DNA from 3 places in the Exiguobacterium sp. ZOR0005 genome. Region 3 is predicted to be linked to each of the others. Evidence: riboswitches for the same ligand, from Rfam matches in the RefSeq annotation. Region 3 holds a riboswitch; each other region holds the start of a gene.
The links. Region 3 has a riboswitch for S-adenosylmethionine ahead of L971_RS13385 (methionine ABC transporter ATP-binding protein). Riboswitches for the same ligand answer to the same signal wherever they lie in the genome.

Region 1 (10,841 bases), on a different contig from region 3:
ACTTCGCGACCGTGTCGATGACCCCGGCTCGGTAATAATCGAACGGTGAAGACGCGATGACCCGGGCGTCGACGATGACGCGTTCGATGATGACACGGAATACGTCGTACCGGTCGTAGCTCCCGTCTTCCCGGTACACGACGCTGAGCGGGGTGAACGCCGCACAGTTAGAAGCGAGCGTCGGGATGACGATGAGCGGGACGCCGTTGCGCACGGCGACGAGCTTGGCCGTGTCGACGAGCTTGCCGCCACCGATGGCGACTAAGACGTCCGCTCCGTCAAGGTCGACTCGGTCCGCCTCGCGATCCGTGCACTCGCCTGCGAACGATGTTGCCGGATACGCCTTCAAAGAAGGAAGCAGCCGTTCGACGACGGGGTAGCCGTGTCGCCCGCGCAACACATGCACCCGGCGGCCTCCGATCAGTTCGCCGAGCCGATCGAGGGCATCGTCGTCGTGGTCATACTCGAGGACGGCTTGACGAATCATGCCCGCACCTCCTCATAAGCGGCGAACAGCTGCTCGATGCGCGCGACGGCCTCGTCAATCTTCGGTTCCGGCGAGACGAGGCCGAACCGGACGTACTGTTCACCTTCCGCGCCGAAGAAATATCCTGGCGTCACCGCGACGCCTGCCTCATGGAGCAACTTCTGCGAAAACGACTTGGCATCTCCCTCCGGCACTCTCGCCCAGACGAAGAATGAACCTTTCGGGGCCGGGACGTCCCAACCGGCTCGACGCAACCCGTCCACCAATCGGTCCCGCCGAGCCTCGTATAGACGGGCCAGGTCATCGCGGACGGATTTTGGTGACTCGAGCGCTGCGACCGCCGCCTCTTGGATGGCCGAGAAGACGCTGACGTGGACGTGGTCTTGATACGTGTTGATCGCCTCGATGATATCCTTGTTGCCGACGGCGAAGGCGACGCGCCAGCCAGACATGTTGAACGCCTTCGACATCGTGTACACTTCGATGCCGACCTCTTTCGCCCCGTCGGCTTGAAGGAAGCTCGGCGGGACATGGCCGTCAAAGCCGATACTGCCGTAGGCGAAGTCGTGGACGACCATCAGTTCCCGCTCCTTGGCGAATTGCACCGTCTCCTCGAAAAAGCGTGGCGTCGCGACGGCGCCGGTCGGATTGCTCGGGTAGTTCAAATACATGAGCCGCGCCCCGTGCGTGTCGAGCGTCTCGTAATCCGGAAGAAAATCGTTGTCTTCTGTCAAGACGAGGTCGTGGACGCGCGCCCCGGCGAGCCGGGCCCCGGAGATATAGTCCGGGTAGCCCGGGTTCGGGAGCAGGATGCCCTCCCCTGGTTCAAGGACGCATTGTGGGAGCGTGATCAGGCCCGATTTCGACCCGATCAAAATTGCGACCTCGCTCTCGGCATCGATCTCGACCCCGTACTCGTTCAAGTAGAACGTCGCCACCGCCTGTTTCAAACGGCTTTGCCCACGGAATGGGCCGTACTGATGCGTGTCCGGATTCGCGAGCGCCGTCTCGAGCGCCTCACAGATCGGCTTTGGCGTCGGCAAGTCCGGCGTCCCTTGTCCGAGCCGGATGATGTCGGCCCCGGCCTGTTCGAGCGCGACCACTTCTTTCGCGAGCCCGACGAAATGTTGGGGTGGTAAAGTTTTAAGTAAGTTTGAACGTCTGTCTGCCATGGATGGTCCTCCTATGCAAAAAACACCCCTTTCCACGGAAAGGGGTGTCGAGATACGGACGTATTCAAACAACCACCTTCCCATCTCTCAAGGTCACCTTGCTGGAATTAGCACAGTATTGGTATACAATCTGTTGCTGAAGCTTCATCGGGCCAGTCCCTCCGCTTCTCTTGATAGAAAGTGTTTATATGCGATTTATGTGTAATATGTCCTTTAGTAAACCAAACGTTACCAATCCTGTCAATCCTTATTTTGAAAATTGCTATGGCCTCTTGAAACCCTGAAAAAAAACGGTCATAGTAAAAGAAGAACGTTATTCTGAAAAAAATATAGGATGAGGGGATGGACTAGTGGAGCTAAACCGTCAGTTGATTTGGAAATTAATTGTGATCGGCCTAATCTTTCTCGTCTTATGGCGAGTCATCAGTGAGCCGGACACGATCTCTCGCGTCTTACAATACACGTTTCAACTGTTGACGCCCGTCATCATGGGAATCGCCATCGCCTTGTTGTTGAACACGGTCCTTTCTTATATGGAAGAGCGGTTCGCACTGAAACGATATCAAGGGCTGTTGATCGTCTACGTGACGTTCATCGGGTTGCTCGTCATCTCGGCCGTGACGCTGTTCCCGCGGATATATTCGAGTGTCTCGTCGCTCATCGAGGAGCTCCCGTTTTACATTCGCCAAATCGATGGGTTCTTAGGGCAGTTGAACACGTTTTTACACGATTATAACGAGACGATCGCTCAGACGCTCGACTTCAAACGATTCGAGGAACGTTACTCCGGTTGGGTCGAGGCGGCCGTATTGTCCTCGGTCAGCTACGTCTCGAGCTTCACGATGACGCTCATCAACTTCTTGATCGGCATCGTCATCTCGATCTACTTGTTGAAAGACAAGGAAGTGTTCGCCCGCATGTTCAAGCGTCTGCTGTATGCGATGTTCCCGGTCGCCACGGCGAAGACGACGATCGACATCTTCCAGGAGATGGACTATATCTTCAAGCGCTATATCATCGGCAAGTCACTCGACTGCCTCATCATCGGTGTGATGGCCGTCGTCGGTCTCCTCGTTATCGGTGCACCGTACGCGCTCTTACTCGGTGTCATCATCGGGATCCTGAACTTCATCCCGTACGTCGGCCCGCTCCTCGGCATGATCCCGGCGTTCATCATCACATACTTCTATGACCCGTTCACGGCCGTTCTCGTCTTGGTATTCATCTTCTTGCTACAACAGTTCGACGGATTGTGGCTCGGACCAAAGATACTCGGCGACAGCGTCGGCATCACCCCGTTCTGGGTCATCACCTCGATCATCATCGGCGGCAGTTTGTTCGGCCTCGTCGGGATGTTCGTCAGCGTGCCGGTGACGGCGATGATTCAAGTCATCTTGTCGCGGCTCATCGATTACCGGCTCACCCGCAAGAACTTGAACGAGCTCCTGTAGCTAGAGAAATGTGTTGACATATTGAAACTATCTGTCATACATTTGAAACGTAGACACACGACATTCACGAAAGGAGGCTGCCCCATGTCAGTCATGAACGTACCACAAACGAAACTTCATATTGACGGGCGGGCGCCTCGACTTTTCTGAAAAAGATCGGTTTTGCCTGCCCATCCGTGGCATGCGCAAATTTAAAGGGACGAGTATGCTTCCGTGCATGCTGCGTCCCTTTTTACTTTCTCAGAAACAGGTGAACCCGTATGTATCAATCACTCAAGCGGCTCGACCGCAACATTTGGATCCGTTTTCTCGGGGAGACGATCACCGGCGTCATGATGTTCATGATCGCCCCGTTCCTCGTCCTCTACTATAGTGACAAGCTCGACAGTTACGTCCAAGTCGGGATCATTTTGGCGACCGGACCGATCATGGCGCTCATCGGCTCGGTCATCGGCGGACGTTTCGCGGATATCTATGGCCGCAAGCCCGTCATGATGATCGCCATCATCGGGGATGCGCTCGCACTCGTCGGCTTCGCCTTCGCCGACTCGTTCTGGCCGTTGTTGCTTCTAAACGCGATGCTCGGTTTGACGAATTCACTGTTCCACCCGGCTGCGAGCGCCATGGTCGCCGACGTGACCGAACCGGAGCAGTTGAACGAAGCGTTCGGCTTGCTCCGCATGGGGCACAACATCGGGGCCGCGTTCGGTCCGCTCCTTGGCAGTGCCGTCCTCTTCCTCGACCGACAATATATCTTTTTCGCGGCGGCAGTCGTGTTCGGGATCTATGCGCTCGTCCTGGCCAAATGGATTCGTGAGACGTTGCCGGAGACGACCGAGCACGAGACGTTGTCGAACCAAGACGTGTTGCGCGTCTTCGCCCAGGACCGCGTCTTCCTCGTCTTCATTTTCGCCGGCGTCTTCATCTCGATGGGCTTTGCCATCGTCGAGAGCATGTTGCCGCTATTCTTGCGAGAATCGTTCCCGACGTTCACGGACCGGCAAAACCCGTTCGCATACTTGCTCGCCTTGAACGGTATCATGGTCGTCTTGTTCCAGTTCCCGATCGCCTCGAAGCTCGGCCAAAAACCGTTCGGGAACGTCATGCTCGCCGGGGCGACCGTGTTCGGTGTCGGCATGATGCTCCTCGCCGTCGTTCCGCGTCTCCTTTATTCAGTCGGCACGCCATATCTCATGCTCGTCTCGATCTTGCTCGCCGTCTATGCGTTCTATACGCTCGGGGAGATGATCATGTCACCGGTCCAACAGACGTTCATCGCCATGATCGCGCCTGAGAACATGCGTGGGGCCTACAATGGGGCCGCCAGCATCCAGTGGTTGATCGGGGGCGTGACGGCGCCGCTGTTCGCGAGCTTGTTCTTCAATCGCGGTGCCGGCCACGTCGCCCTCCTCCTTGTCGGCCTCGCCAGCTGCGTCTCCGGTCTCATCTACTGGCAGCTCGGACGCCGGGTCCGCGCGACAGAAGCCAAACAGAAGACGGCTTGACCTTAAGACCACACTAAACCCCGCTGTTTAGTGTGGTTTTTAGTTTCATTTCATTATAGTTAAATTTTGAAGCGGAAATTCGTTTTTACTTTACAAACATAACGGTTCTTTTTATGATATGAAAGTTGGGAGGGATCTTTCATGGAAAGAATCGATAAACAGAAAATCGTGGACAGCGTGCCACAAAAAGGTTTTTTCGGACAACCTAAAGGATTGTTCACGTTGTTCTTCACAGAGTTTTGGGAACGTTTCTCGTACTACGGGATGCGGGCCATCCTTGTCTTTTACATGTATTACGAAGTGTCCGAGGGCGGTCTCGGCCTTGACCGAAACGTCGCCTTGTCGATCATGTCGGTGTACGGGGCGCTCGTCTATATGTCTGGGGTCATCGGCGGCTGGCTCGCGGACCGCGTGTTCGGGACGTCACGGGCCGTCTTCTACGGCGGTGTGTTCATCATGCTTGGACATATCGTCTTGTCGGTACCAGGCAGCCTGACGTTCTTGTTCATCTCGATGGGGCTGATCGTCATCGGCACTGGTCTCTTGAAACCGAACGTCTCGAGCATCGTCGGCGACTTGTACCATGAGACGGACCGTCGTCGCGATGCCGGTTTCAGTATCTTCTATATGGGCATCAACCTCGGGGCGTTCATCTCCCCGCTCATCGTCGGACAAGTGCAGGCCGATTACGGCTTCCATTGGGGCTTCGCCCTCGCCGCCGTCGGGATGTTCATCGGGCTCGTCGTCTTCATCGTCACGAAGAAAGGCAATCTTGGGTTAGCCGGGTCTTACGTGCCGAACCCGTTGACGCCGTCAGAACGGAAAAATGCGATCAAATACTCGACCATCGCCGTCCTTGTAATCGGTGGACTGCTCGCCGTCTTGATTCCACGCGGGCTATTCACGATCAACACGTTCATCGGACTCGTCGGTGTGTTCGGGATCGCAATCCCGACAATCTACTTCATCGTCATGTATCGCAGTCCGAAGACGACAGAAATCGAGCGGTCGCGCATCATCGCCTACATCCCGCTCTTCATCGCCTCGGTCATGTTCTGGGCAATCCAGGAGCAAGGGGCGACGATTCTCGCCAACTACGCTGATCAACGGACAAACTTGAACTTCCTCGGTCTCGAGCTGCGCGCGGCGTGGTTCCAATCACTCAATCCGCTGTTCATCATCATGCTCGCGCCGGTGTTCGCCTGGTTATGGGTCCGGCTCGGTGACCGTGAGCCGAGCATCCCGGTCAAGTTCGCGTTCGGCATCTTATTCGCCGGACTCAGCTTCTTGGTCATCTTGCTACCGGCTTACTTCGGAGGGCCGGACACGCTCGTCAACCCGCTCTGGCTCGTCCTCAGTTACTTTATCGTCGTCCTCGGCGAGCTCAGCCTGTCACCGGTCGGACTGTCGGCGACGACGAAACTCGCACCGGCGGCCTTCTCGGCCCAAACGATGTCGCTTTGGTTCTTGTCGAATGCGGCGGCACAAGGAATCAACGCCCAGCTCGTCCGCTTTTACTCGCCGGAGAATGAGATGATTTACTTCGGTGTCATCGGTGGCGCCGCCATCGTCCTCAGTCTGATTTTGTTCGCCCTCGCACCGGTCATCAAACGCTATATGCGCGGGATTCACTAAAAAGACGCCACTCCTCACGTTGGAGGAATGGCGTCTTTACTTATTACTTGCGGACTTGGATGAGCGACAAGTAACGATCGATCAAATCTTCGTTGAAATAGTTGTGGAAGCTGTCCGACTTGAGCGATTGAATCGACTCGTGGAACGTCGATGGGAGCGAGGCGATGCCTTGGCTCTCGATTTGTTTCGCCGAGTACTCGAACAAGTCATCTTCGTTTGGTGCCGACGGTTCAAGCTGTTGCTCGATTCCTTCGAGACCGGCGTAGATGAGAGCGGCAAGCGCCAAGTACGGGTTCGCGCTCGGGTCCGGGTTGCGGACTTCGACGCGTGTCGCACTACCGCGCGATGCCGGGATCCGGATCATCGAGCTTCGGTTCGACGGGCTCCAGCAGATGTTGACCGGCGCCTCGAAACCAGGGACGAGACGTTCATACGATTCTGGGAGCGGGTTCGTGAAGATGGCGGTCGCACGCGCATGCTTCAAGATCCCTTCGATGAAGTGACGGGCCGTCGTAGACAGACCGTAATCCGCATCCGGCTCCTCGAAGGCGTTGTCTGTCGGTTTTCCATCCTTATCGTTCTTCCAGACCGAGATGTTCAAATGCATCCCCGAACCGTTCACATCGCGGAGCGGCTTCGGTAGGAATGACACTTTCGCGCCCTTCTCTTGGGCGGCGAGCTGGACGATCTCCTTGAAGAACTGGATATTGTCGGCCGTACGGAGTGCATCGTCATACTTGATACCGATCTCATGCTGGGCCGGCGCCACTTCATGGTGGACCGCCTCGATATTGAAGCCGACTTCGCTCAAGCGGTTGGCGATATGTTGGCGTACCTCATAGCCTTTGTCTTCCGAGCGGGTCGAGAAGTATCCGGCCTCGTCATAAAATTCACCGTTCTCGTCAAAGATAAAGAACTCCGGCTCGGCCCCTACGAAAATTGAGTAGCCGTCACGGGCAGCACGCTCGAGCGCATCTTTCAAGACGTTCCGGGGATCAAACTCGTATCGCTCCCCTTCAGAAGTACAAACGTCACAGAAGAAGGCGAGGATGCTCTCGTCACCGTCTTTTTCGTACCGTGGACGATCTAAATCCGGGCGTAAGAATAAGTCTGAGTTTTTGATGGAAGAGAACCCGTCGATGGACGATCCGTCGAACATCGTTTTCCCTTCAAAGACTTCCGGCAACAATTTTGCAGACAGCGTCAATAGCTTCAAATCTCCGAGGACGTCCGAGAAATACATATGGATCTGGGTGATCCCTTTCTCTTCGACCGCTTTCTCAATCTCTGCTTGCTGCTTCCTGTAGCCATCCTTATCAGTTCCGAATAGATTTGCCATGATTCTAAAAAACCTCACTTAAGTTATTTGACAGGTCAACACTGTCATGACGTACCTTGCGTACGCTTCTCTTTAAGTCATAACCCACTTTAAAAATTGTTAAACCCCAAAATCGAAAACAAATGATCAAAGTGGCTCGAATGGCCCCATGTTGGTATGATGGAGGAAGACTGAGACAGAGAGGAAGAACACTGTGAACATATTTATGACAGGCGCGACAGGATTTTTAGGAGGACGGTTGGCACGGGAATTGATCGAACGGGGGCATCGGCTCTATCTGCTCGCCCGCTCACCGGAAAAAGTGAAGCGCACCTTCTCGACGACAGAACTTGCATCCATCGACGTCCTCGCCGGGGACTTGACGTCTCCCCTTCTCGGCGCCGATGACGCATTCATCGGGACGAACAAAAAGAAGATCGACCTGGTGCTCCATATGGCAGCGCTCGTCAAGTTCGACGAAGAGCTCCGGGACGAGCTGTTCGAGACGAACTTGACTGGGACGAAACAAGCACTCGCGCTCACGAAAGCGCTCGAGTGCCCCCGCTTCTTCCACGTCAGCACGGCCTATACGCTCGGTGTCCGTGAAATCGGACATGAGACGCTCTATGCGACGGACCAGCCGTTCCATAACCCGTATGAGGAGAGCAAAGCCCATGCGGAACAGGCGGTCTGGGACGAGCGGTATCATCTCGACGTATCGATTTTCCGTCCTGCTATCATCGTCGGGGACTCGAAGACCGGCGAAGCCGACTCGAAATTCACGATGTACGGCTACATGCGTGCGCTCGAGGTGTTCAAGCGCCGCCTTGAACGTCGTGGTGCGCCGGACGGGCCGATTCGTCTCGTCGGCTCCGAAACGGGGACTTCGAACCTTGTCCCGGTCGACTACGTTGCTGACGTCCTTCTCGCCGCGATCGAACACGCTCGTCCGAACACGATCTACAACGTGACGAATGACACACCACCGCGCAACGAAGACATGCTCGACTACATGAAACACGCGCTCGCCTTCCCTCATCTACACATCACGGACACACCGACATCGTCTTTGAGCGTCGTCGAGCAGGCGTTCAATGACATGGTCAAAGTATTCAACCCGTATTTGAATCGCGACATCAACTTCGTCGATACGAACACGAAACAACTTCTGGCCGAGGCCGGGTACGCACCGCTCGATTTGAACGAACGGTCACTCAAACGAATCGTCGACGCCTATTACGATACGAAATCATGAAAAATACGGACCTGACGCGCGCGTCAGGTCCGTTCTGCATGAGTGCATTATGATTTGTCGCAGACGAGAACGATCTTGCCGTCTTGAATCTCGCCTTCAAGCGATTCGACCATTTCTTTTGTCAAGCCGAGGCTTTCCAACTGTTCGATCCGATCGTCTGAGTTTTTCGTGAATTTCGAGACGAGTGACTCCCAGAGCCCTTTCTCCGTGATGCGGTAAGGCTGGACGCCTGCTTCAGCGGCGAGGCGGAGCGTCAATTCTTCGTCTTTCGCGAATAAGTAAATGTGTTCGTTCACACAGCCGCCCGAAACCATCCCGTTCACTTCATGGTCGACCGACATCATATCTCGTACAATTCTCGTTTCTAACATTATTCATCCTCCTAAACGTTCACCTTCATAAAAATCGAATAATATACTATTCCCCAAAAATGAGACGTAAAACCCGATTTATGGTGATCATCGAAAAGGCATCCTCACACGAATCGAACCGACCAGCACTCAATCGCGAAATGTTCGACGAGCGTTTCAATCCGAGCCCGCTCTTCCTGTTCAGAGGCGACCGCTGCACACGTGGCAGTGAAAGATAGCGTCGTTCCTTGTTTTTGGATGCGCGAGATTCGGTAACCGGACTGTTGCAAGAGGGACGCCGTAATCTCCAATATTTCTTGTTCGCTTGATTCGAACGAATGGTGTGCTCTCATATTCGTACCTCCGACTTGATTTCCATGTTTGCGTCATATGTGTCCTCATTTCAATGATGCTATACTTAAGACAACGAGACAAGGAGTGATACGGATGCCGACACAAGACATGAATGCGATCATGCTCGATTACTTGAATGAGAAGGAAGACTACGAGGCGTTCGCCGCCAAGCTGAAACAACTACTTAGCGAATTACTCGATGATGCCGGAATTCAGTTCCATTCCATCGTCGCCCGGGCGAAGGAAGCCGAGAGCCTCTACGCCAAACTATCAAGGAAACCGTATCAATACCGGTCGCTCCGTGACGTGCAAGACTTGGCCGGTATTCGGATCGTGACTTATTTTCACGATGACGTGCGCGCCGTCGCCCAAATCCTCGAAGAAGAGTTTCGGATCGACCGCGAGCAGTCGATTGACAAGTCGACGTTGCTCGACCCGAACGAATTCGGGTATTTATCAGTCCACTACGTCGTCGGGCTGAACGAAAAGCGGCTAGCGCTCGGCGAATACCGCCGCTATGAGGAGAAAGAGGCAGAGATTCAAGTCCGGTCGATCCTGCAACACGCTTGGGCCGAAATCGAGCACGACCTCGGGTATAAGAATCCGAACGCGGTGCCGCCGGAAATCAAACGTAGCTTCAGCCGGGTCGCCGGACTGCTTGAGATCGCTGACTCGGAGTTCGTGAACATTCGAAAACAGCTGCGCACGTTTGAGCAAGAGACGGTCGAACGCATCGTCGAGTCACCGGAGGAAGTCACGATCACCCGTGACAACTTGAACTACTATATCGCCAATGACATCACCGTCGAGAAACTCGATAACGCCATTTTCCAAAGCGACTGGCTGCTCGAGACGGACCTCTCGACGATCATTGAATTGACACGCATGTTCCATTATGCGGAGATCCGGACGTTCCAAGACTTGAGTGACACGCTCGAACATTATTTTAAACAAGCCGTCAATTGTGCCACCCTATTGCCGTCTTCTCTTTTGCCGCGCCAAGGCATGGGTGTCGTCTATGCCGTCCTGGCAAAACTGCTCGCCGAAGGAGACGATCAACAAATCGAGTTCTTCTTCCGCCGGTTCTATCCGGATTTGAAACATTATGATGAAATTATCCAACAATTACGCGTCCGAGAAGAGCCAACATAACTTTACAGACTTCATGTTTTTGATGTAGAATGTTTTTATGTTCTGAAATATATGCAAATAATGATTTTTTAGTAGGAGGGACTTCCGAGGATGACAACACCTGTCCAAACAGCATCCCGCCGTCAGCTCGTTGCTGACGCTGAACGCGGGATTCGCATGAAC
Region 2 (10,841 bases), on a different contig from region 3:
GGTTGAAAAGCAATTTCATTATAGAGGATAATTCATATAGACTCAATGCTAGAATTCGGCCATTATGAGGAATAGGCAGGACTGCCGCCTCATCATGCCGAATTTTTTACGATACATAATCGACTTTTCCCACATAGGAGGGGCCATGAACCATTTCCGTAAGATGTCTGCCCTCGGCTGGGGTATTTGGAGTGCTTTTGTACTTTTGACGATCACACTGTTTGCGACAGGCGTATTGAACGCGCCGGCCATCGAGCCGTTGCCGTTCATCTTGATCGCCTTGCTCGTCATCATCTTCCAACTCGACTCCATCGAGCGCAAAGGCGTCTATTTCACATTTTCTGAAAGTATCGTCCTGATTATCTTTTTATTCTTTGACTTTGAGACAGCTCTGTTCGTCAACCAAATCGGGTTGCTCGTCTTCCAGTTCGTCAACTTGAAGCCGCGCGTCGCGCTCCGGCGCTTCCGTTTCACGTATCCGTGGAACGCTATCACGTCTTTTCTAGAACTAGCGATTCCGGCGAGCGTCTACTTGGCGCTCGGTGGTGAGACGGGGCTCGGTTTTTACACGCAAGACTCGTTCCTCCCCGTCGCCGGGTTGATTGCCGCCATCGTATTGAATACGGTACTGCAGAAGTACCAAGTCGGTTGGTGGTTCCGGGTCGACGTGCCGGTCCGCGACTTCTTGAACATCGCGTTTTATACGTATATCGTCAGTCTCGTCTTCATCTTTGCGGCTTCCTTCTTCCGCGAGACGAACTTGCTCGTCGTCAGTAGCATTGCCGCCGCGCTCACGTTCTTCATCAAACGACTGTTGATTCAAAAAGGACGACAAGACGCGTTCAAATCGCTCATCGAACAGTACGATGAAGCAAAAGAAGCCGTGTCGCTGTCGCAAAGCGAGGCGCAAGCCATCGAAGTGTTCCTCAGTCAATGCGAACGGTTGAATCAATACGACGCCGGTTTCGTCGAGTTCACGGTGTTCGATCGATCGCTCTATTTCGATTTAAAGACGCGCCAACCGATCGAACGTCCCCGCGTCTTCGATTTGCTCGAATCGACGTATCCGAACGAATCGTCCGTCGAGTATGAGATGCGTTTCGAGTGGGACGCACCGATGTCAGATGAGTTCCACGACGACTACCACAGCTTCATCTCTGTCCGCTCCGAGGAAATCGAAGGGATTCGCACGTGGATCGTCATGGCCGGCGAGCACGTCTACGGCTATCCGCTGATCATCCAGCGCGAAATCGTCAAACTGCTCAAGTCGTTCAATCGAACGATCAGCCGTTGCCACGAACGGGATCGCCTCTATACAGAGAGCCGGACGGACAGCTTGACGCTCCTCGCGAACGCCCGGGCATTTTATGAATATGGGATTCAACAAATCTCAGACGCTTCTATGTATCCGATCTCGGTCGCAATGCTCGATATCGATTTTTTCAAAAAAATTAACGACACACATGGCCATCAAGTCGGCGATGGCGTGCTTCAAGAATTTGGCCGTCGCATCCGTCAGGCGCTGCGGACCGATGACTTCGCGGCCCGTTATGGCGGAGAAGAGTTCATCTTGTTGCTCAATCATTGCGACGTCGACCAGGCCGTCGAAATCGCTGAACGCATTCGCCAAAAGATTGAAGACAAGCCGTTTTATGTCGAGGGAATCGCGATTCAAGTGACCGCCTCGATCGGGGTCGACACGATTCAGGCGTTCGGTGACAAACGACTCGATGACACGATTCGCAACGCCGACCGGGCGTTATACGTCGGCGGCAAGTACGCCGGGCGCAACCGAGTCGCCCACTACAACTATTTGACGACTTGATCCGCCCCCACGCTCACAGAGCGTGGGGATTTTCTATTGACAAACCGATTCGAAACAGATAGGTTAGGGAACGTGTCTTATAACTTAATCATACGACTTTTTTATCACGAGAGACGGAGGGACTGGCCCTGTGAAGTCTCGGCAGCGGGGAACCTGTGCCAAATCCAGCGAGCGCTCTGCTCGAAAGATGAAAAAAGTGTTTCTTGTAAAAGAGGGCCTTTTTTCAAAAAGGCTCTCTTTTTATTTTTATGAATGAGGTGAAACGATTGGAACAACCGACAGCTAACAAATGGGCACTGTTGCCCTTACTCGTCTTTCTCGTCTTCTTTATCGGGGCCGGGATTTACTATGGCGATTTTTACAAATTCCCTGTATTGATTGCGGCACTCATCGCCTTGATCGTCGCGGCGATGATGACGAAAGGAAGTGTCACGCAAACCGTCGAGCGCATTGCGCAAGGCGCGGGCAACCCCGGCATTTTGATTATGATCTTTATTTTCCTGCTCGCCGGGGCGTTTTCGAACGTTGCCGGTGAGATCGGGGCGATTGACGCGACCGTCAACGCGGCGCTCACGTTGTTGCCGCCATCGCTTCTTTTGAGTGGCCTGTTCGTCATCGCGGCCTTCATCTCAATGGCGATGGGCACATCGACCGGGACCATCGCGGCGCTCGCCCCGATTGCCCTCGGCATCCATGAAGAGAGTGGGGTCAATATCGCCATCGCCGCAGCTGCCGTTGTTGGCGGAGCCATGTTCGGAGATAACTTGTCGTTCATATCGGACACGACGATCGCGGCGGTCCGGACGCAACGGACGAACATGCGCGACAAGTTCCGCACGAACTTTTGGATCGTCTTGCCGGCGGCCGTCATCACGACGGTTCTCCTCGCCGTCTTGTCGAGCGGAGAATCGACGATTGAAGTCGCTGCTTTTGAATGGTATAAGCTCATCCCTTATCTCGCCGTCATCGTCCTCGCCTTGACGGGGTTGAACGTCATCCTCGTCTTGCTCGGCGGCATCGTGTTGACCGGGATCATCGGTCTGCTTGACGGAACCTTGTCCGTGACAGCGTTCGTCACGGCGATGGCCGACGGGATGATCGGGATGGCAGAGATTTCGATTTTGACGCTCTTCATGGGCGGGCTCGTCGGACTCATCTCGCATAACGGAGGGCTCACTTATTTGCGAGACGCCCTCACTGCCCGCATCCAACAACGGGCCGGCGCCGAGTGGAGCATCGCCGGGCTCGTCAGTGCGACAAACGTCGCCACGGCGAACAATACGATTTCAATCCTTGTCGCCGGGCCGCTCGCGGCGAACATCGCCGACACGTATGACATCGAACGGAAGAAATCGGCGAGCGTGCTCGATATCTTCTCGTGTGGCGTACAAGGGCTTCTCCCGTACGGAGCCCAATTGCTCATCGCCGCCGAATTGACGAACACGGCATCACCGGCTCTCGTGCCGTACATGTTTTATCCGTTCCTCTTGTTCATCTGTGGCGGACTGGCGATTGCCTTCAACTTCCCGCGCTTCAAGAAGCGGGCCTGACAAAAACGACCTTGTGAAGCATGACTTCACAAGGTCGTTCTTTTTGCTTCGAGTTCACGTTTGAGCTGTTCGTTGCGTTTTTTGAAGGCGCGCCGTTTAAGAAGTTCTTCAAGTCCGCGGCTGATTGCCCATAAGACGAGCAACAACAGGCCGAGCATCGACAAGCGGAACGGACTTTGGATAAATTCTTCCCATTGGTCACCGATCACTGAGAAAATCAAGACGACAAGCAGTTTCCCAAACCCGGCTGCCATGATGAACGTCCGAAGCGGCATTTGAATGAGCGCGAGTAAGTACGTGATCAGACTGACTGGGATGAACGGCAACGAATACAAGAACCCGAGTGAAACCGGGCTCATATGGTTGATCCGTTCGAGCCAGTAGACGCCTTTCTTATGTTTTTCAAGCCAGCGCGTCATCGGTTTGCGGAACACGTAGCGGACAGCTGAGAAGACAAGAATTGTCCCGAGCAAACTGCCGACCCATGATAATAACGCCCCGAGCAGGAATCCATATGTTGCCGCGTTCGCTGAAATGATGAGGACAAGTGGAAGAAACGGAAAAATCGCTTCTAAGAACGGGGCGCCGAGACCGGCCCACGGCCCCCCCGGCAACTCTTGAAGCCATTCAATCAATTGGATGATCCACTGTTCGAGAGATGTGAGCATATGAGTTTCCACCTTCGGCTTTCGTTACTCTGTTTTACCCGAATTCGTGCCACAGGACACATCCCCCTGCCGTGTTCAAAAAAAATTAAAAAGTATTTGCGAAATTTCGCTGTGATATCTATCATATAATAATGGACTTGTGGTTGCAGGCAAGCCCATTCGTCGAACGACACAACCCAACGTTCGTTTTCCTGCAAAAAACTGAACACAGGGGAGCAATAACCATGGAAACAAAATCAATGCGGGTCTTGCTGTACTATAAGTACGTCAACATCGAAGACCCAGAAACGCTCACACAAGAGCACCTCAAGTATTGTAAGGACCTCGGCATCAAAGGACGGATCTTGATTTCTTCCGAAGGAATCAACGGGACGTGCTCTGGGACTTGGGAACAGACCGAGCAGTACATGACTGATTTGAAAGCGAACCCACTCTTCAGCGACATCGAGTTCAAAATCGATGAAGTCGATGAGCACGCGTTCTCGAAAATTTTTGTCCGTCATAAGAAAGAACTCGTGACGTGGCGCTTTGACGGCGAGTTTGACGTGCCGAAACAGCACGGGGCATACCTCGAACCGGCAGAATGGAAAGAGATGATGAATCGCGATGATGTCGTCATCCTCGACGTTCGTAACAACTACGAATACGACCTTGGTCACTTTAAAAATGCGATCAAGATCGATGTAGAGGCTTCTCGTTACATGCCAGAATGGCTCGAAGAGAATAAGGACCTCTACGAAGGGAAAACACTTCTCACGTATTGCACCGGAGGCGTCCGTTGCGAGAAATTTACAGCATATATGCGTGATCAAGGTCACGACAACATTTTTCACTTAAAAGGCGGCGTCGCCATGTACGGCAAAGACGAAGCCACGAAAGGCGAGGATTGGGAAGGTGAGCTTTACGTCTTTGACGAGCGCATCAACGTCCCGGTCAACACGGTCAATCCATCGGTCGTTTCAGAGTGCATGCACTGCGGCACGAAGACGGTCCGTTACGTGAATTGTGCCAACCCGGTGTGTAATGCCCAGCACTTCTGTTGTGAAGAGTGTGAACCGAAACAAATGCGTTCATGCTCGAAAGAGTGCCAGGAGCATCCACGCAACCGCTATATCATCGAGAATATCGCGGACAAACTTCAGGAGACTGAAGGCGTCGTCGGGTAACAAAAATCGACCAGAAAGCGCAAGGGACCTTATCCCTTGCGCTTTTTTTGACAGAATCTTTACGTCTATTCACGACGAGAATCGGGTATAGTGAAGATACTATTGTCAGACAGGAAGTGAATCGATTGTTGTTTAACGAACCTTTACTCGCCGCCCTCCTTGCATGGTTTATCGCCCAAGCGGCAAAACTAGTGACAGAACTGATTAAAACGAGAGACTTTGAACTACAAATCATGTTCGCCTCTGGCGGCATGCCGAGCTCCCACTCCTCGACCGTCGTCGCTTTAGCGACCGTCATCGGCCGAATGGAAGGACTCGACTCCAGCATGTTTGCCCTAGCCTTGATTTTTGCGACAATCGTCATGTACGATGCGACCGGTGTCCGCCAAGCGGTCGGTTTCCAAGCCCGTTTGTTGAATGATTATTTCAAAGGCATCAAGCATGAGACCCCGATCTTAAATGAACTTGTCGGTCATACACCGTTCCAAGTCATCGTCGGCGCCTTGCTCGGTCTCGTCGTCGGTTTGTTTTTCCCTATCTGAATATATAAGGCATGTCGCCCTCCCCTATCTTTTTGTGAACTTTCACAACGAAGACGGTATACTCAAGATGAGGAGGAATCGACATGCCTTTTTTGCAGAAGTCTTATGAGTCTCTAGACACGCTCGCCGAAGCGATCGGTCAAGCGATTCGCGCCCCCATCACAATCGAAAACCGCCACCATCAACTCATCGCCTATAGCACGCATCCCGACTCGACGGACCCGGCGCGAATCGCGACCATCATCGGTCGACGTGTCCCGGAAGCGGTCATCGAAGACTTGTGGGAGAGTGGGATCTTACAAAACGTGATCGATCGCGATGAACCGGTCGTCATTCCAGCGCGCCTTTCAGTCGGTCTCGGGGAACGTGCCGCCGTCGTCATTAAACAACAAGACGAGGTGCTCGGCTATATTTGGAGTTTGGCCCGCTCGCAACCTTTTTCTGAGCAAGAGCTCACTGTTTTACAAGAAGGTGCCAACATCGCCAAAAAACTGCTCATGACGATCGCGATGCACGAACGACGCATCGACGCTGAGCTCGAACGGTTCTTTTTGGATATTCTGGCCACGCCGACACTGAGCCTGTCCCATCACGAGCGGTTGAACGAAATCGCGCCGATTGCTGTGGCCAGCCGGTTGACGGTAATCGATTGCCTGCAACCGATTACCCCGCAATTCGCGGAACGGCTCTTTTATGTGCTCGCGACCCAACAGGCGATTGAAGTCGTCCTCCAAGCGATTGACGGACAACAGTTGCTCGTCTGGCACTACATGAAGTCAGAGCTGTCCGAAGAAGAGACAACACTCGTGGAGTGGGCGGAACGGTTCGAGACCCAGCTCCAGGAAAAGTTTTCAGAAGCGGAACCCCGACTCGGCATCAGCCGCCGTTTCTTCGAAAGCGAGACAATCTATAACGCGGCCGTGGAAGCGAGACGTGTGACCTCACTGCGACGGAAATTCCCACTCGAGCTGGCCACCGCCCGTGCGTTCGAACAGATCGGCATATATCAACTCGTTCCCGACCTCGCGCGCCTGATCGGCCTCCGGCTCGAGACGCACCCCACGCTCGAACGGCTGCACGCTTACGATCACGCTCACCAAACCGAACTCGTGACGACGCTGGAATGGTACTTCTATTTCGACGGCAACGTGAAGCAAGTCGCGGCCCATCTCCACATTCATCCGAACACGGTGCTGTACCGGGTCCGGCGGATCGAAGAGTTGACGCAAATTACCCGCGTCTCCCTCCCGGAACGGGCCGCCATCTATTTGGCGATCAAAGCCGGACAATATCGTCAAGACGACTGACTCTCACTTTGTGAATTATCACAAAGTGGGGGTCTTCGTTTTTAGAATGCAGGCTAAAGACAGCGTTTTCGGAACGGTCTATACTAGAAGTGTGAACAAATTGTGTCAACAGATCGAAAGGGGAACGGATCATGAAAATCGGGGTATTGAAAGAGATTAAAAATAACGAGAACCGCGTCGCGTTGACGCCAATGGGGGCTGCGGTGTTGACGGAGCTCGGACATGACGTGCTCGTCGAAACGGAAGCCGGTATCGGGAGCGGCTTCACGAACATGGAATATGTCGATGCCGGTGCGACGATTGTCGATACGGCGGCAGACGTTTGGAACCACGTCGAGCTAGCACTCAAAGTGAAAGAGCCGCAACCTACGGAATACCGCTATTTCCGCAGCGACTTGACGCTCTTCACGTATTTACATCTTGCAGCCGAGCCGGAACTCACGAAGGCGCTCGTCGAGTCAGGCATGACCGCCATCGCCTATGAAACGGTCGAAGTCGACCGGACGCTCCCGCTCCTCACACCGATGAGTGAAGTGGCCGGACGGATGGCCGCACAAATCGGTGCTCAAATTTTAGAGAAGCCTCATGGCGGGAAAGGCATCCTCTTGTCTGGTCTCCCAGGTGTCCCGCGTGCCAACGTGACGGTCATCGGCGGCGGTGTCGTCGGAACGAACGCGGCCCGCATCGCCATCGGTCTCGGAGCCAACGTGACACTCATGGACATTAGCCCGGCCCGACTTCGTCAAATCGATGATCAGTTCGGGAACACGATCAACACGCTCATCTCGAACAGTTACAACATCGCCAAACAAGTCGCCGAGAGCGACCTCGTCATCGGTGCTGTTCTCATCCCGGGTGCCAAAGCGCCAAAGCTCGTCACAAAAGAGATGGTTCAACAAATGTCACCTGGTTCGGTCATCGTCGACGTCGCCATCGACCAAGGCGGGATTTGCGAGACGATCGACCACATCACGACGCACGACGCGCCGACGTATGAGCGCTACGGGGTTCAACATTATGCGGTTGCCAACATGCCAGGTGCGGTCCCACGCACGTCGACGCTCGGTTTGACGAACGCGACGATGCCGTATATTATCGAGTGCGCGCAAAAAGGCGTCTTCCCGGCTCTCCGTGAAAATGCGGCGCTCCTCAAAGGATTGAACGTCATCGATGGGACGGTCACGTACGAGGCGGTCGCCCGAGACCTCGATTATCCGTTCGTCCCTGCTTCAGAAGCGGTCACGAAACAACTGCAAGCATAAGTAAAACGCCCGAACGGCTGATTCCGTTCGGGCGTTTTATTTAGGCGTTCTCGACGGCGATGTCTTCACCGATGATCTTTACTTCCGGCTCAAGTTCAACATGGAACTTCTCTTTCACCGTCGCTTGGACGTGACGAATGAGCGAGATATACTCCGTCGCCGTCGCGTCGGCAATGTTGACGATGAAGCCGGCATGTTTGAGCGATACTTCCGCCCCGCCGATCCGCTTCCCTTGCAGACCGCAGTCTTGAATCAACTTCCCGGCGAAGTAGCCCGGCGGTCGTTTGAACACACTCCCGCACGATGGATATTCGAGCGGCTGCTTCGATTCACGTTTGTACGTCAAATCGTCCATCACTGCTTTGATCGCTTCGTAAGGAAGCGGCTCTAATTCAAACGTCGCTTCGAGCACGATGAGCCCTTCTGTCGCAATCCGGCTCGTCCGATAGTCAAGCTCGAGCTCGTCTTTCGTGAGCGTCAACAGCTCCCCTGCCGGCGTCAAGACGACCGCGCTCAAGATGACGTCTTTCGTCTCGCCACCGTAAGCACCAGCGTTCATGTACACTGCGCCGCCGACCGTTCCAGGAATGCCGCAAGCGAACTCGAGACCAGACAACTCTTCTGTGAGCGCTTGACGAGACACATCAATGATGGCGGCACCGGCTTGAGCGATGACTCGATCGCCTTCCCGGCGAATCGTCTTCAACTCGTTCAAGTTCAACACGATCCCTCGGAGACCCCCGTCCCGAACGATCAAGTTCGAGCCGAATCCGAGAATCATGAACGGGACTTGCTCGCGGTGGGCGAGCTCGAGCACCGCCTGTACTTCTTCATACGTGTGTGGAGCCACGAAATAATCGGCGTTGCCGCCAAGCTTTGTATACGTGTGTGCCGATAAAGGCTCGTCTTGTTTGACGCGATCGGCCGGGATGATTGTTACTAATTGATCTAAAAAGCTCATGCGTTCACTCAATCCTTTACGTTCTATTTTTATCGGTGCTTCGGACTCGTCCGGGCACGTCGCTGAATGGTTTCAGTACGAAACACAGTATACAAATGTTTGACAGAGGTGACAAGCAACGTTTTCTTTACAATGGAAGAAAAGGTTTACAGCAATAATGATGTAGCGACTGCTACTACGATAGGAATTGTGAAATTATCCCAATCGCGATAAGAAATCGCTTCTGTCAGCGTGGCAACGATGGAAATGATAAACCCATATGTTACCACTTGCCAAAGCGGAACATCATCCCACAAAAACAATAAAAAGAGCACAGCATACGAGCTGAGGAACATGGCCATACTGCCTTGGAACGACCGTTTCTGCCCGTACAAGTCGTACGTCACCGTCCCATACTTCCGTCCGACGAGGGCGGCCAATCCGTCTCCCCACGCCAAGACGAGCGACCCGGCCAAGAAGGCGAGCGGTTCTGTCTCAAAGAAGAAGAATAAGATCACGAGCAGCGCGATCGGATAATAGACCGTGCCGAATGATTTCCGCTCGGTTTGATGGACCGGTGACGGACTTTTATAAAGAAGGAATGCGTTCGCGAACGTGAAGAAGACGAGCGGAACGGCTGCGACGTACCATGTCTCAATCAACCAGACGGCGAGCAGCGCCCAATGTCCGACCGCGATATGTACACTTTTACGAATTGTTTCATCCGTCCATCCTAGACGCTTGCCGACTTGTTCGAGCCCGACGAGGAACACTAGGACTATGACGATGGACAGGATGGAGCTGACCCATTCATTCATCGGTAGACCACCTTTAGCTACATAATTTATACGTTTACATTATACCTTAATCGGGCCAGAACCTAGCTTCCTTTTCAAACATTTGGTAGAATGAGGTCAAATGACTGTATAGACGGCGATCGAAGCCGACTATAGAAAGGGTGGCTGTATGCGCGACGCAACTTCAATTCAAACTTTGGCGGACTGCCTGCATTACATGCAAGTTGGCGACGTCGATCGGGCCATCGCCCTGTTTCCGGAAGAAGTGCGTGAACACTTCCCAAAAGAACTTCGTAAAATCCACTTGTTTCATATTGAAAAGAACGGCCTGTCCATCAACCAAATCGTCGCTTTGGCGAACACGTTGACGGGCGAACATTTGTCGGCGACGACGATTCAAAACTGGACGAAGCGGGAAGTCCGCAAAATTATCGGCGTCCCTCGGGTCGGCAAAAAATACTCGTTGCAACAGGCCGCAATCATCTATTTGCTCGACGACTTGAAGCACTTGTTCTCTCTTGAGGAGACGAGTTCGTTGCTTGCGCTCATCTTCAACAACCCGGACCGTGACGAAGACGACCTCATCTCGCCAATCGATTTTTACCGATTGTACGCGGAATATGCGAAGTCGACGAGTCCGATCGATTTGCTCGACACGCGTGCCAAGCGCTCCATCGAGAAGATGGGCCATACGCACCAGAACATCGTCCATGTCTTGAAGCTCTGTCTATACGCCCACCGCGTCACGACGCTCGAACTCGAGGCAAAACATTATTTGAACCGC
Region 3 (10,841 bases):
AAATACTCCTTCGTTTGACGCAGCCCTTCGATGAAGCGGTCGACTTCTTCTCGCGTATTGTACAAGTAGAAGCTCGCCCGGGCTGTCGATGATTGCTTCAGGAGACGCATGAGCGGCTGAGCGCAATGATGGCCGGCCCGAACGGCGATGCCTTGCATGTCCAAAACGGTCGCAAGGTCGTGGGCGTGGACGTCGTTCAAGTTGAACGTGACGAGCCCGACGCGCTCTTCCGGTCCGAAAATCTCAATGCCTTCAATCGTCTTCATCTGTTCGATGGCGTACGACGCGAGTGCCCGTTCGTGCGCCTCGACGTTCTCAAGACCGAGGTCTTCTAAAAAGTCGATGGCAGCAGCGAGACCGACGGCTCCGGCAATGATCGGTGTCCCAGCTTCGAAACGGTACGGGATGTCTTTCCACGTCGACTCATATAAGTCGACATAGTCGATCATCTCGCCCCCGAACTCGACCGGCTCCATTTTTTTCAAGAGCGCTTTCTTCCCATATAAGACGCCGATCCCGGTCGGACCGAGCATCTTATGGCCTGAGAAGGCGAGGAAGTCACAATCGAGCGCTTGCACGTCAAGTTTACGGTGCGGTGCGCTTTGCGCCGCATCGACGACCATGACGGCACCCTTTTCGTGGGCGAGCGTCGCGATTTCTTGAATCGGGTTGATCGTACCGAGCACGTTCGAGACGTGGCTCATGGCGACGATTTTTGTCCGGTCCGACAAGACGGCGCGGACCGCGTCGAGCGTGACGCGACCGTCCGGCGTCAACTCAACGTAACGGAGCGTGGCCCCTTTACGTTTGGCGAGCTGTTGCCACGGAATGAGGTTCGCGTGGTGTTCCATCGGCGTGAGGACGATTTCGTCTCCTGCGCTGACGTTAGCGTCCCCGTAGCTTGACGCCACGAGGTTGATCGCCGTCGTCGTCCCGCGCGTGAAGATGATCTCTTCGACGGCAGCGGCATTAATGAACGAACGGACGCGCTCACGCGCCCCTTCATACGCATCTGTCGCCTGCGTTCCGAGCGTATGGACGCCACGGTGCACGTTCGAGTGGTTGCGGCGATAATACTCCTCGATCGCCTCGATGACAGCCAGCGGTTTTTGCGAGCTCGCCGCACTGTCGAGATAGACGAGCGGATGACCGTTGATTTCCTGATCTAAAATCGGAAATTGTTTACGAATCGAGGCATCAATCATCTTAACGCACTTTCCCTTCGATGACTTCACGGAGACGGTCTTTGACCGACTCGATCGCGAGTTGCTCGACGACCGGGTTCAAGAATCCGTGAATGATCAAACGTTCCGCTTCTTGGCGCGAAAGACCACGGCTCATCAAGTAATAGAGCTGAATGTCGTCGACACGACCGACTGAAGCGGCGTGACCGGCCATGACATCGTCTTCGTCGATGAGGAGGATCGGGTTCGCGTCACCGCGTGCTTTTTCAGAGAGCATCAAGACGCGCTCTGTCTGAACACCGTTCGACTTCGAAGCCCCGTGGTGAATCATCGACGTCCCGCTGAAGATGGCTGTCGCCGAATCTTTTTGGACACCGTGAATCAAGATGAATCCTTCTGACGACTTACCGAAATGGTCCGTCCGGATGTTGAAGTTTTGTTTCTGTGCGCCACGACCGATCGTGACGGCTTTCGTGTCCGAGAACGTGTTGTCGCCGACGAGATGAGTCTTCGTCTCGACGACCGAGTTGCCGTCGTTCATGTGACCGAGCGCCCAGTCAAGGCGCGCGTTCTCGTACACGACACCGCGACGGTTCATGAACGTGAGGGCAGATTCAGCGAGCTGATCCACGCCACCGAAGACGACTTTCGCGTTCGCACCAACGAACACTTCTGTCACGGCGTTCACCGTGTGCGGCTCGTTCGTGTTCGAGAGGAAACTCTCGATATATGTCACTTCACTGCCTTCGTCTGCGACGATGATCGTGTGGTGATAAAGTGTGCTGTTCGCTTGTTCCATCGTGAAGATTGCCTGGAGCGGGTCTTTCACTTGGACGTTTTTTGGGACGTACAAGAAAGCGCCGCCGTTCATCAAGGCCGCGTTAAGCGCCGATAGACGTTCTTCATCGACACGTACGCCTTCTGTCATGAAATACTTCTCAACGAGTTCCGGATGTTGATCCATCGCTTGTTGGATGCCCATGAAGAGGACACCTTCTGGCAATTGGAGTTCGTTATAAACGACATGACCGTTGCGTTCAACGAGCACGTTCGTACGGTGATCTCCAAGGAGTGCCTCGATTTCAGGCGTGAGTCCGTCAAGCTTCGACAGTTCAACGTCTCCGCTCGTGAAATCCCATTTATCGATCTTGATCTTTTCAACTTTAGGCAAGGCGAGAGTCGGCGCAAGTTCTGCTGCTTCTTTACGACGGTTGACCAACCATGCTGGTCCTCCGAGCGCCTCTGCACGTGCCGACAATGCTTGTGCATCCAATTCAAATTGTACGGTCATCGTACAGCCTCCTTACGCTTCTGTGTCTACTGTCATTCCGAGATCTTGTTTCACCCAGTCGTAACCTTCTGCCTCGAGTCGCTGTGCGAGCTCTTTGCCGCCAGACATGACGATTTTTCCGTCCATCATGATGTGGACGAAGTCCGGCTCGATATAGTTGAGGAGACGCTGATAGTGCGTGATAATCAAGCAGCCGAACTCTTCTGAGCGCATCTCGTTGACGCCTGTTGCGACGACTTTGAGTGCATCGATGTCAAGACCTGAGTCGATCTCATCAAGGATGGCGATGTTCGGTTTGATCATCATCATTTGAAGAATCTCGTTACGTTTCTTTTCTCCACCTGAGAAACCTTCGTTCAAATAGCGGTGTGCCATCTCTGAAGGGATTTCGAGAACGTCCATCTTCGCATCGAGTTCACGGATGAACTTCATGAGCGAGATTTCTTGACCTTCTTCACGGCGCGAGTTGATCGCTGAACGCAAGAAGTCGGCGTTCGTGACACCGCTGATTTCAGCAGGATATTGCATCGCGAGGAACATTCCCGCCTGCGCGCGCTCGTCGACTTCCATCTCAAGGACGTCTTCGCCGTTCAAATCGACGCTTCCGCCTGTTACTTCATACAATGGGTGACCCATAAGTGCAGATGCGAGTGTTGATTTACCCGTTCCGTTTGGACCCATGATGGCGTGAATTTCGCCACCTTTAATTTCAAGATTCAGACCTTTGACGATCTCTTTTCCTTCGATTGAGACGCGGAGGTCATCAATTTTCATGTGTGGTACGTTAGACATTCGGATACCCCTTCCGTTTTCTCGCCTTATTGGCGTAGATTAGATATATTCTAATCTTAATCTAGGCAATTTTTTATTTCAAGCGACTCACCTTATTCTTCATTCTCAATAAAAACATAAATGTTGAGAATGAGAATATTGAGAAATCAAGATATTACCCAGCTTTTTCCTCAATCAACGCCAAACTCGCCTTTCGTTCCGTGAACGCCCCCATAAAGAAGAAGGCTCCGAACGCCGTCACGATGGATAAAATTGAAAAAACAGGCAACCCGGCATTATTAAACCCATCAAGCAGCAACCCGCCGATGATCGGTCCGACCGACTGGCCGAGCGCGGTCAATCCCATCGCCCCGAAATACGTCCCCCGCAAATGTTCCGGCGCGAGCTCGTCGGTCAATACGTCCGTCATCGTGAACATGAGTACTTCCCCGATCGTGAAGATGACCATCGCGACGAAGAGCACCCACGTCTCAGTCGCAAACCCGATCAACAACAGCCCGATCGACAACGTCGCGACCCCGAAAAAGAGCGACTTGATCGGCGAGACGCGAATGCCGAACTTCATAATCGGATACTGAACGACGAGTACGGTGATCGCGTTGACTGTCAACAAATACGCAAACAGGCGCGACCCGTCACTGAAGCCGTCATGGAACGCGATGAACTGCGGCAACGTCGAATTGAACTGACTGTAGCCGATGATGGCGAAAATCATGCCGATGATGACGAAGCGGAACGTCTTGTCTTCTTTCAAGACACGGAACGTCTCGGTCAAGCGCGGCCGTACTTTGATGCCGTCGCTTTCTTCAAACGGATACTTTTTAAACAATCCTGAGATGACGAGTCCATAAAACACGTACACACCGGTCACGACGAAGAACGCGCTCTTCGCCCCGGTGAGCGATAAGACGACCGCGAGCAACGGTCCGATCGCGGCGGCGATATTGATGAGAAAATAGCGTACGTTGTAGACGATGACGCGTTGCTCCGGTTTCGTCGTATCGCTGATGAGTGCCCGGGATGCCGGTTCAAGGAACGAGCGCGATACCCCCATCAAGACGGAGAACACGTAAAACCAGACGAGTTCGGTCGCGAGCGCGAAGCCCGTGAACGTGAGCGCGTTCAACCCGATGCCGATGAGCATGAGCTGTTTGCGCCCGTGCCGGTCCGACAGCGTCCCGCCGAAAAAACTCATAAATAGACCGGACATGGCTGAGACGGCGAACACCGTCCCGATGACGCTCGCCGAGAAACCGAGCGTCGCGAGATAAATCGCAAAAAACGGCATGACGAAAAACGTCGACAGCCGAGCAAAGAACGTACCGAACAAGACGCCTAGCGTCAGCGGATGAATCTGTCTCATGTTCATCCGAATCCCCCCTTTTCTTACATATAAATAGTGTACTTCTCTTTATGAAAGAACACTACGACAAACAAAAAAGGCCCGGGATGGCCCGGGCCTAGCGTGATTATTGGTTGACCGGTACGACGGCACCTTTGTATTCCTCTAAGATCCACTGCTGTGTCTCTTCTGACGTGAGAACCTCAAGGAGTGCTTTGACGCGCTCGTCATCTTCGTCACCTTCACGTGTGACGATCAAGTTGACGTACGGTGAATCTTCGCCTTCGAGTGCGATCGCGTCTTCAAGCGGGTTGAGTCCGGCATCAATCGCGTAGTTCGTGTTGATGAGAACGGCGTCGCCTTCTCCGTTGTTGTACGCCTGCGGGAGGAGGGCCGCCTCGACGTTCGTCTTGAACGTCAAGTTTTTCGGGTTGTCGACGATATCGGCAACCGTCGCTTCGACCGTCTTGCCTTCAGCGAGCGTGATCAAGCCTTCTGATTGGAGCATCGTGAGGATCCGGCCGTGGTCAGCGACCGATGAGCTCATGATGATCTCCGCACCGTCCGGAAGCTCATCGAGTGAGGCGTAGTCTTGTGAGTAGACACCGATCGGCTCGATGTGGACGCCTCCGGCTGAAGCGAATTTGTAGTCTTTGTTTTCAGCCATTTGTGACTCGAGGTATGGCTCGTGTTGGAAGTAGTTCGCGTCCAACTCGCCGTCCGCGAGCGTCTTGTTCGGGAGGACGTAGTCTTGGAACTTCGTGATTTCAAGCTTGTAGCCTTTTGCTTCGTATTCATCTTTGACGTGCTCCAAAATCTCCGCGTGCGGGACGTTCGATGCACCGATGACGAGCGTCTTGTCGTCGCCTGCGCCTGATTCTGAATCCCCGCCGCAAGCCGCGAGAATGGTGAGTGCTGATGCTGCCGTTAAACCGAGTACTGTTTTCCATGATTTCATGTGTGAACCCTCCAAATGTTTTTTTATGTGATTAAGCTGAACGCTTATCAATTCTTGTGACGAGTCGGTCTCCGATGAACTGGATGACGAAGACGATGACTAAGATGAGGACGGTCGCGACGAACGTCACGTCGTTCCGCGAACGCTGGAACCCGTCAAGGAACGCCAAGTTACCGAGGCCTCCCCCGCCGACGACACCTGCCATCGCCGTATAACCGACGATCGCGACGAGTGTGACCGTGATCCCCGACACGATGGCCGGGAGTGCCTCAGGGAACAACACTTTATAGATGATTTGCCATTTCGTCGCACCCATCGATTCGGCCGCCTCGATGACACCGCGGTCGATCTCACGAAGTGCGAGTTCGACCATCCGGGCATAGAACGGGGCTGCCCCGATAATGAGCGCCGGGAGCGCCGCCGTCGAACCGAGGATCGTCCCGACGACGATCTTCGTGAACGGGATGAGCAAGATGATCAAAATAATGAACGGGATCGAGCGGAAGACGTTGACGAACGCACTGACGACCGTGTAAATCGTCCGATTCTTCATCATGAGCGGCTCGTTCGTCACATAAAGGATCATCCCGAGTGCGAGACCGAAGGCGAACGTCGCGCCACCGGCGACGAGCGTCATATAAATCGTCTGCCACGTCTCTTCGAGCATGATCTCCCAGTCTACGTTAGGAAACATCGTTCTCCACCTCCACTTCCACTGCCTGCGATCGGATTGAGGCGATGGCCCGCTCGACTTCAGCCGGCTCTCCGATCAGTTGAATAAATAGCGTCCCGAGCGCGCCGACTTGCGACTGCGTCACGTTCCCGCCGATGATGTTGAACCCGATATCGTGCGTCTTCAAGACGTCTGAGAGAATCGGTTGTTCGGCCGTCTCGTTCAAGAACTTCAGCTTGACGATTTGACCGCTCGGATAGCGCGCCTTCAAATGTTCGAACGTGAGCGACATGTCGTCGACGGCGCCGATCTGTTTGACGAACTCTTTCGTGATCGGTTGTTCCGGGTGTTGGAACACGTCGGCGACTTGACCGATCTCGACGACTTTCCCCGCTTCCATGACGGCGACACGGTGACAAATCTTTTGGATGACGTGCATCTCGTGCGTGATGAGCACGATCGTCAGTCCGAGTTTCTTGTTGATGCTGACGAGCAACTCGAGAATCGAGTCAGTCGTCTTCGGGTCGAGCGCGCTCGTCGCTTCATCGCAGAGGAGCACTTCTGGATTCGTAGCGAGCGCACGGGCAATCCCGACTCGCTGCTTTTGACCGCCCGACAGTTGGGACGGATAGCTGTCTTCTCGTCCCGTCAATCCGACGAGATCGACGAGTTCTTCGACGCGGCGCTTGCGCTCGCTCGCCGGTACACCAATCAGCTCGAGCGGGAAGCTGATGTTCTCAGCGACCGTGCGCGACCAGAGAAGATTGAAGTGCTGAAACACCATCGAGACGTTTTTACGTACCCCGCGTAACTCTTTCGGGCTCAGCTTCGTCAGTTCGCTCCCTGCCACCTCGATCGAGCCGCTCGATGGCGACTCGAGACGGTTGAGGAGTCGAATGAGCGTCGACTTCCCTGCCCCTGAATATCCGATTATTCCAAAAATTTCGCCGCTTTCGATTGTAAGCGACACATCATCGACCGCCTGGACTCGACCGTTCTTCGTGTCGAACCATTTGGCCACATTGCGTAGTTGAATCAATCCCTTTCCCTCCTGACAACAAAAAAAGTACGCACGTTTGAGCAAACGTGCGTACTTTATCGGTACGGACAACGATTGCTCTCATCTTCCAAGGTTCTCACCTTGCTGGAATTAGCACCATTTCGGATTGCTCCGCGGTTGCTGGGCGTCATAGGGCCAGTCCCTCAGCCTCTCTTGATAAGAGTGTTGTTTATTCGATTAGCTTTATCATAGCGACACATTATTTTCATGTCAAACTATTTTATGCGAAAAAATAAAAAAAGGTGCCGTCCGAAGACGACACAGAACGTAGCACCTTGAGTCACAGGAAGGACAACCCATAGATGAACCCCTTTTGCCCGATCAGAGCATTCATCCTTAATATGGGGGATTTCGCTCGTCGATCACCCGATCCTCACATGTACCGAACGGTTACGCGGTCGGTATTCCTTCGCTTGATTTTTTTGGGGGACAATCGAAGGGAAGGTCCACTTAAAATCGCGTAAGCGAGTGGTTCGGCGATGTGAGAACGTCTTGATCGCGAGTAAATCGCGTCCTATTTTTGTGTTCAAGTAAGATGTTGTAATGAATATACCATTCGTGAACTTTCTGTGTCAACTGATTATTTAAAATTTTCAGATTATTCTAATGTTCCCATCTTACTTGACGAAAGATAGGACGTGCTGCACGTTTTGAAACGCGTACAATCGGTCTCGGACTTGGCCGTCTTCAAGCTTCAACAGCGCCGGTATACTCTTCACTTGGTACGCTTCTAACTCGTTCGGGATAAAGTTGGCATCGTGCTTTTCAATCTCGAGTGTCGGGTCGACCGCCTCGACGACCGCGAGCATCCGCTCGGCCACGGCGCATGTTCCACACATCGGGGCGTATATATATAACAATCCGTCTGTAATCATTTTTCTCACCTCTCTACTGATTATAAAAAGCTTCGGCCAGACATTCAAAAGTTGTGCTCGTTTTGAAAAAATTCTGAATACTTCCATTTTTCTGGTTGACGTGCACCCGAAAGAGGCATAGTATGGTCAATAACTTTAATGCTTTTGTACATAACAGTAAAAGAGAAGGATAGGTGAAGAAGACATGACGGAAGAACGACTTACCGGAAAACAGTTCTTGATGAACGTATTGAACGGACTCAGCCTTGCCATTTTGATCGCCCTCATTCCGAGCGCATTGCTCGGTGAATTGACGAAAGCCATCTTGCCGTATTTTCCGTCGCTCCAGTTCATCTTAGACGCGACGACGATCGCGATGCGCCTCCTCCCCGTCATCATCGGTGTCGCCGTCGCCATGCAGTTCGGACGCACGGCGCTCGAGGCCGGAACGATCGGGATCGCGACACACGTCGGCAGCGGCGCCATCCGCATCGAAGAGGGAGCCTTCCTCATGGCTGGTATCGGTGACGTCATCACAGCCGGTGTCACGGCAGCGCTTGCGACGTATCTCGTCATGCAGCTGGCACCGCGCTTGAAGACATACACGGTACTCGTCTTGCCGATGACGGTCATCGTCGTCGCCGGAGGCATCGGCTCGTTCCTGCTCACGTACATCTCACAGATCACGACGTACGTCGGGACGATTATCATGACGATGACCGAACTCCAGCCGGTCGTCATGGGTATCTTGATCGCGATGGCGTTCTCACTCATCATCGTCTCCCCGATCTCGACGGTCGGGATCGCGACGGCGATCAGTCTATCCGGCGTCGCGGCCGGCGCAGCCAACCTCGGTGTCGTCGCAGCCGGTTTCGGGCTCGCCATCGCCGGATGGCAGATGAATGCGACCGGCACGTCGATCGCCCACTTCCTCGGGTCACCGAAAATCCAGATGGCGAACTTCATCCGTCGTCCCATCATGATGCTGCCGGTGCTCGCGAACGCGGCCATCCTCGGAGCGCTCGCCGGTATCCTCCGCATTGAAGGCACCCCGATCAGTGCCGGGTTCGGTGTCTCGGGGCTCATCGGACCGATCAATGCGCTTCATTTGATGCCAGGCGGCTTCGCGCTCTTCAACGTCTTGCTCGTCATCGTCTTGTTCGGTCTCATCCCGATCGCGCTCGGTGTCTTCTTCTTCAAATTGTTCAACCGGACGCCGCTCATCCGCCCGGAACATTACCGCCTCGATTTCGAATGAACGATAAAACCCGGCTTCTCGTGAAGAGAAACCGGGTTTTGTTTAGCCTTGAATCATCGCTTCATATTCTTCGGCCGACATGAGCTTGTCGACGTCTGATGCGTCATTCAATTCGACTTCAATCATCCAAGCGCCTTCGAACGGTGCTTCGTTGACGAGTTCTGGTGAATCGGCGAGTGATTCGTTCACCGCTGTGATTTTCCCAGAGATTGGTGCGTAAAGCTCTGAGACCGTCTTGACCGACTCGACCGATCCGAACGGCTCATCGATTAGGATCGTGCCCCCGATTTCAGGAAGTTCGACGAACACGATGTCCCCGAGTTCGCTTTGTGCGAAATCTGTGATCCCGATGCGGGCCACGCTTCCGTTCACTTCAACCCATTCGTGTTCTTTTGAATAACGTAAATTGGCAGGTACTTTGCTCATCCTAACTTCCCCCTCAAATAAATTAGACTCACACGTGTATTATAGCACTTAGCCCCAAACGTCTGTAAACGACTTTTCTGAAAAACCGACCGTCGATTTTTCCCCGTCCGTCACGATCGGACGCTTTAAAAGCATACCATTGCTAGCGAGGAGGTCGAGTTGTTCGTCTTCTGACAAGTTTGGCAGTTTGTCTTTTATGCCTTCATTCCGATACACTTGCCCGCTCGTGTTGAAGAACTTTTTGAGCGGCAGGCCTGACTGCTTCCACAGTTCGGCCAACTCTTCTTTCGCCGGCGTCGCCTCGACGATATGGACGTATGTATAGTCGATGCCGTTCTCCTTTAACCATTTCTCTGCCTTCTTGCACGTGCTGCACGGCGGATAGCCGTATATTGTCACCATGTTCATCACCTCTTCTGTTAATGTAGCATATCTCGTTTCTCGGTATCACGTCCGAAGCAAACGTTCGATTTCCCGTTTCAGCGTCGCGTTGACGGGGTGGCGTTCTTCGATGTAGGCGAGGATGGCGGCAGCCGCCTCGACGGAACGTCCATATCCAAGTACCCCTTGCTCGAGAAACGCAATCATCTCCGGATGTTGAACTTCGACGCGCCGGGTCGGATTGAACGGGTCACTCGTCTCCCCGTGTGCTTTCAACACGTTGTTGACGGCCGATACTTGGATGAGCTCGAATCCTGCGAGCCGCTCACCCCGCCGCTCGCGGAGCAGGCCGACATATAGGTTCGTCAGCGCCTCTTCATAGCAATAAGCGGCGCCAGCAGCCTGTGCGATGATTTTTGGCGTAGCAAACGCTTCGAGCGCGTCGTCACGTTTCCAGACGATTCGCCCCGGTGTGTAAGCGATAGAAGGCATCTCAGGCAAGTCGAACACAGCGAACTCGGCATAAATCCCGTCCGCATACATGACCTTATGTCCGTCTTTCGTGTTCTGGAACTGGTAGGCAAGCGGCTCGACCTCGAGCCAATCTAACTGGTCGATAAAC

Region 1: it holds a riboswitch for S-adenosylmethionine, as region 3 does, so the genes downstream of both, L971_RS11810 (aminotransferase class I/II-fold pyridoxal phosphate-dependent enzyme) here and L971_RS13385 (methionine ABC transporter ATP-binding protein) in region 3, are expected to answer to the same signal.
Region 2: it holds a riboswitch for S-adenosylmethionine, as region 3 does, so the genes downstream of both, L971_RS14450 (Na+/H+ antiporter NhaC family protein) here and L971_RS13385 (methionine ABC transporter ATP-binding protein) in region 3, are expected to answer to the same signal.

What each region holds. Positions count from the first base shown of each region.
Region 1 covers NZ_JTLB01000025.1:60,997-71,837, forward strand. Annotated here, with positions in the region: gene L971_RS11805 (iron-containing alcohol dehydrogenase) at 1-487, opposite strand, end outside; gene L971_RS11810 (aminotransferase class I/II-fold pyridoxal phosphate-dependent enzyme) at 484-1,659, opposite strand; SAM riboswitch class I at 1,737-1,839, opposite strand; gene L971_RS11815 (AI-2E family transporter) at 2,010-3,110, shown strand; gene L971_RS11820 (MFS transporter) at 3,371-4,615, shown strand; gene L971_RS11825 (peptide MFS transporter) at 4,757-6,250, shown strand; gene L971_RS11830 (glutamine synthetase family protein) at 6,294-7,589, opposite strand; gene L971_RS11835 (SDR family oxidoreductase) at 7,783-8,823, shown strand; gene L971_RS11840 (general stress protein) at 8,871-9,194, opposite strand; gene L971_RS11845 (hypothetical protein) at 9,299-9,526, opposite strand; gene L971_RS11850 (GTP pyrophosphokinase family protein) at 9,621-10,679, shown strand; gene L971_RS11855 (MarR family winged helix-turn-helix transcriptional regulator) at 10,770-10,841, shown strand, end outside.
Region 2 covers NZ_JTLB01000039.1:2,113-12,953, forward strand. Annotated here, with positions in the region: gene L971_RS14445 (GGDEF domain-containing protein) at 146-1,825, shown strand; SAM riboswitch class I at 1,924-2,019, shown strand; gene L971_RS14450 (Na+/H+ antiporter NhaC family protein) at 2,092-3,375, shown strand; gene L971_RS14455 (TVP38/TMEM64 family protein) at 3,402-4,043, opposite strand; gene L971_RS14460 (rhodanese-related sulfurtransferase) at 4,268-5,209, shown strand; gene L971_RS14465 (divergent PAP2 family protein) at 5,326-5,751, shown strand; gene L971_RS14470 (CdaR family transcriptional regulator) at 5,835-7,058, shown strand; gene ald (alanine dehydrogenase) at 7,190-8,320, shown strand; gene murB (UDP-N-acetylmuramate dehydrogenase) at 8,361-9,281, opposite strand; gene L971_RS14485 (diacylglycerol/polyprenol kinase family protein) at 9,428-10,078, opposite strand; gene L971_RS14490 (DUF1836 domain-containing protein) at 10,227-10,841, shown strand, end outside.
Region 3 covers NZ_JTLB01000031.1:81,341-92,181, forward strand. Annotated here, with positions in the region: gene L971_RS13355 (cysteine desulfurase) at 1-1,205, opposite strand, end outside; gene sufD (Fe-S cluster assembly protein SufD) at 1,207-2,475, opposite strand; gene sufC (Fe-S cluster assembly ATPase SufC) at 2,488-3,249, opposite strand; gene L971_RS13370 (MFS transporter) at 3,422-4,636, opposite strand; gene L971_RS13375 (MetQ/NlpA family ABC transporter substrate-binding protein) at 4,737-5,567, opposite strand; gene L971_RS13380 (methionine ABC transporter permease) at 5,599-6,261, opposite strand; gene L971_RS13385 (methionine ABC transporter ATP-binding protein) at 6,251-7,279, opposite strand; SAM riboswitch class I at 7,358-7,463, opposite strand; gene L971_RS13390 (thioredoxin family protein) at 7,918-8,175, opposite strand; gene L971_RS13395 (PTS transporter subunit IIC) at 8,360-9,412, shown strand; gene gcvH (glycine cleavage system protein GcvH) at 9,455-9,838, opposite strand; gene L971_RS13405 (arsenate reductase family protein) at 9,887-10,240, opposite strand; gene L971_RS13410 (hypothetical protein) at 10,286-10,841, opposite strand, start outside.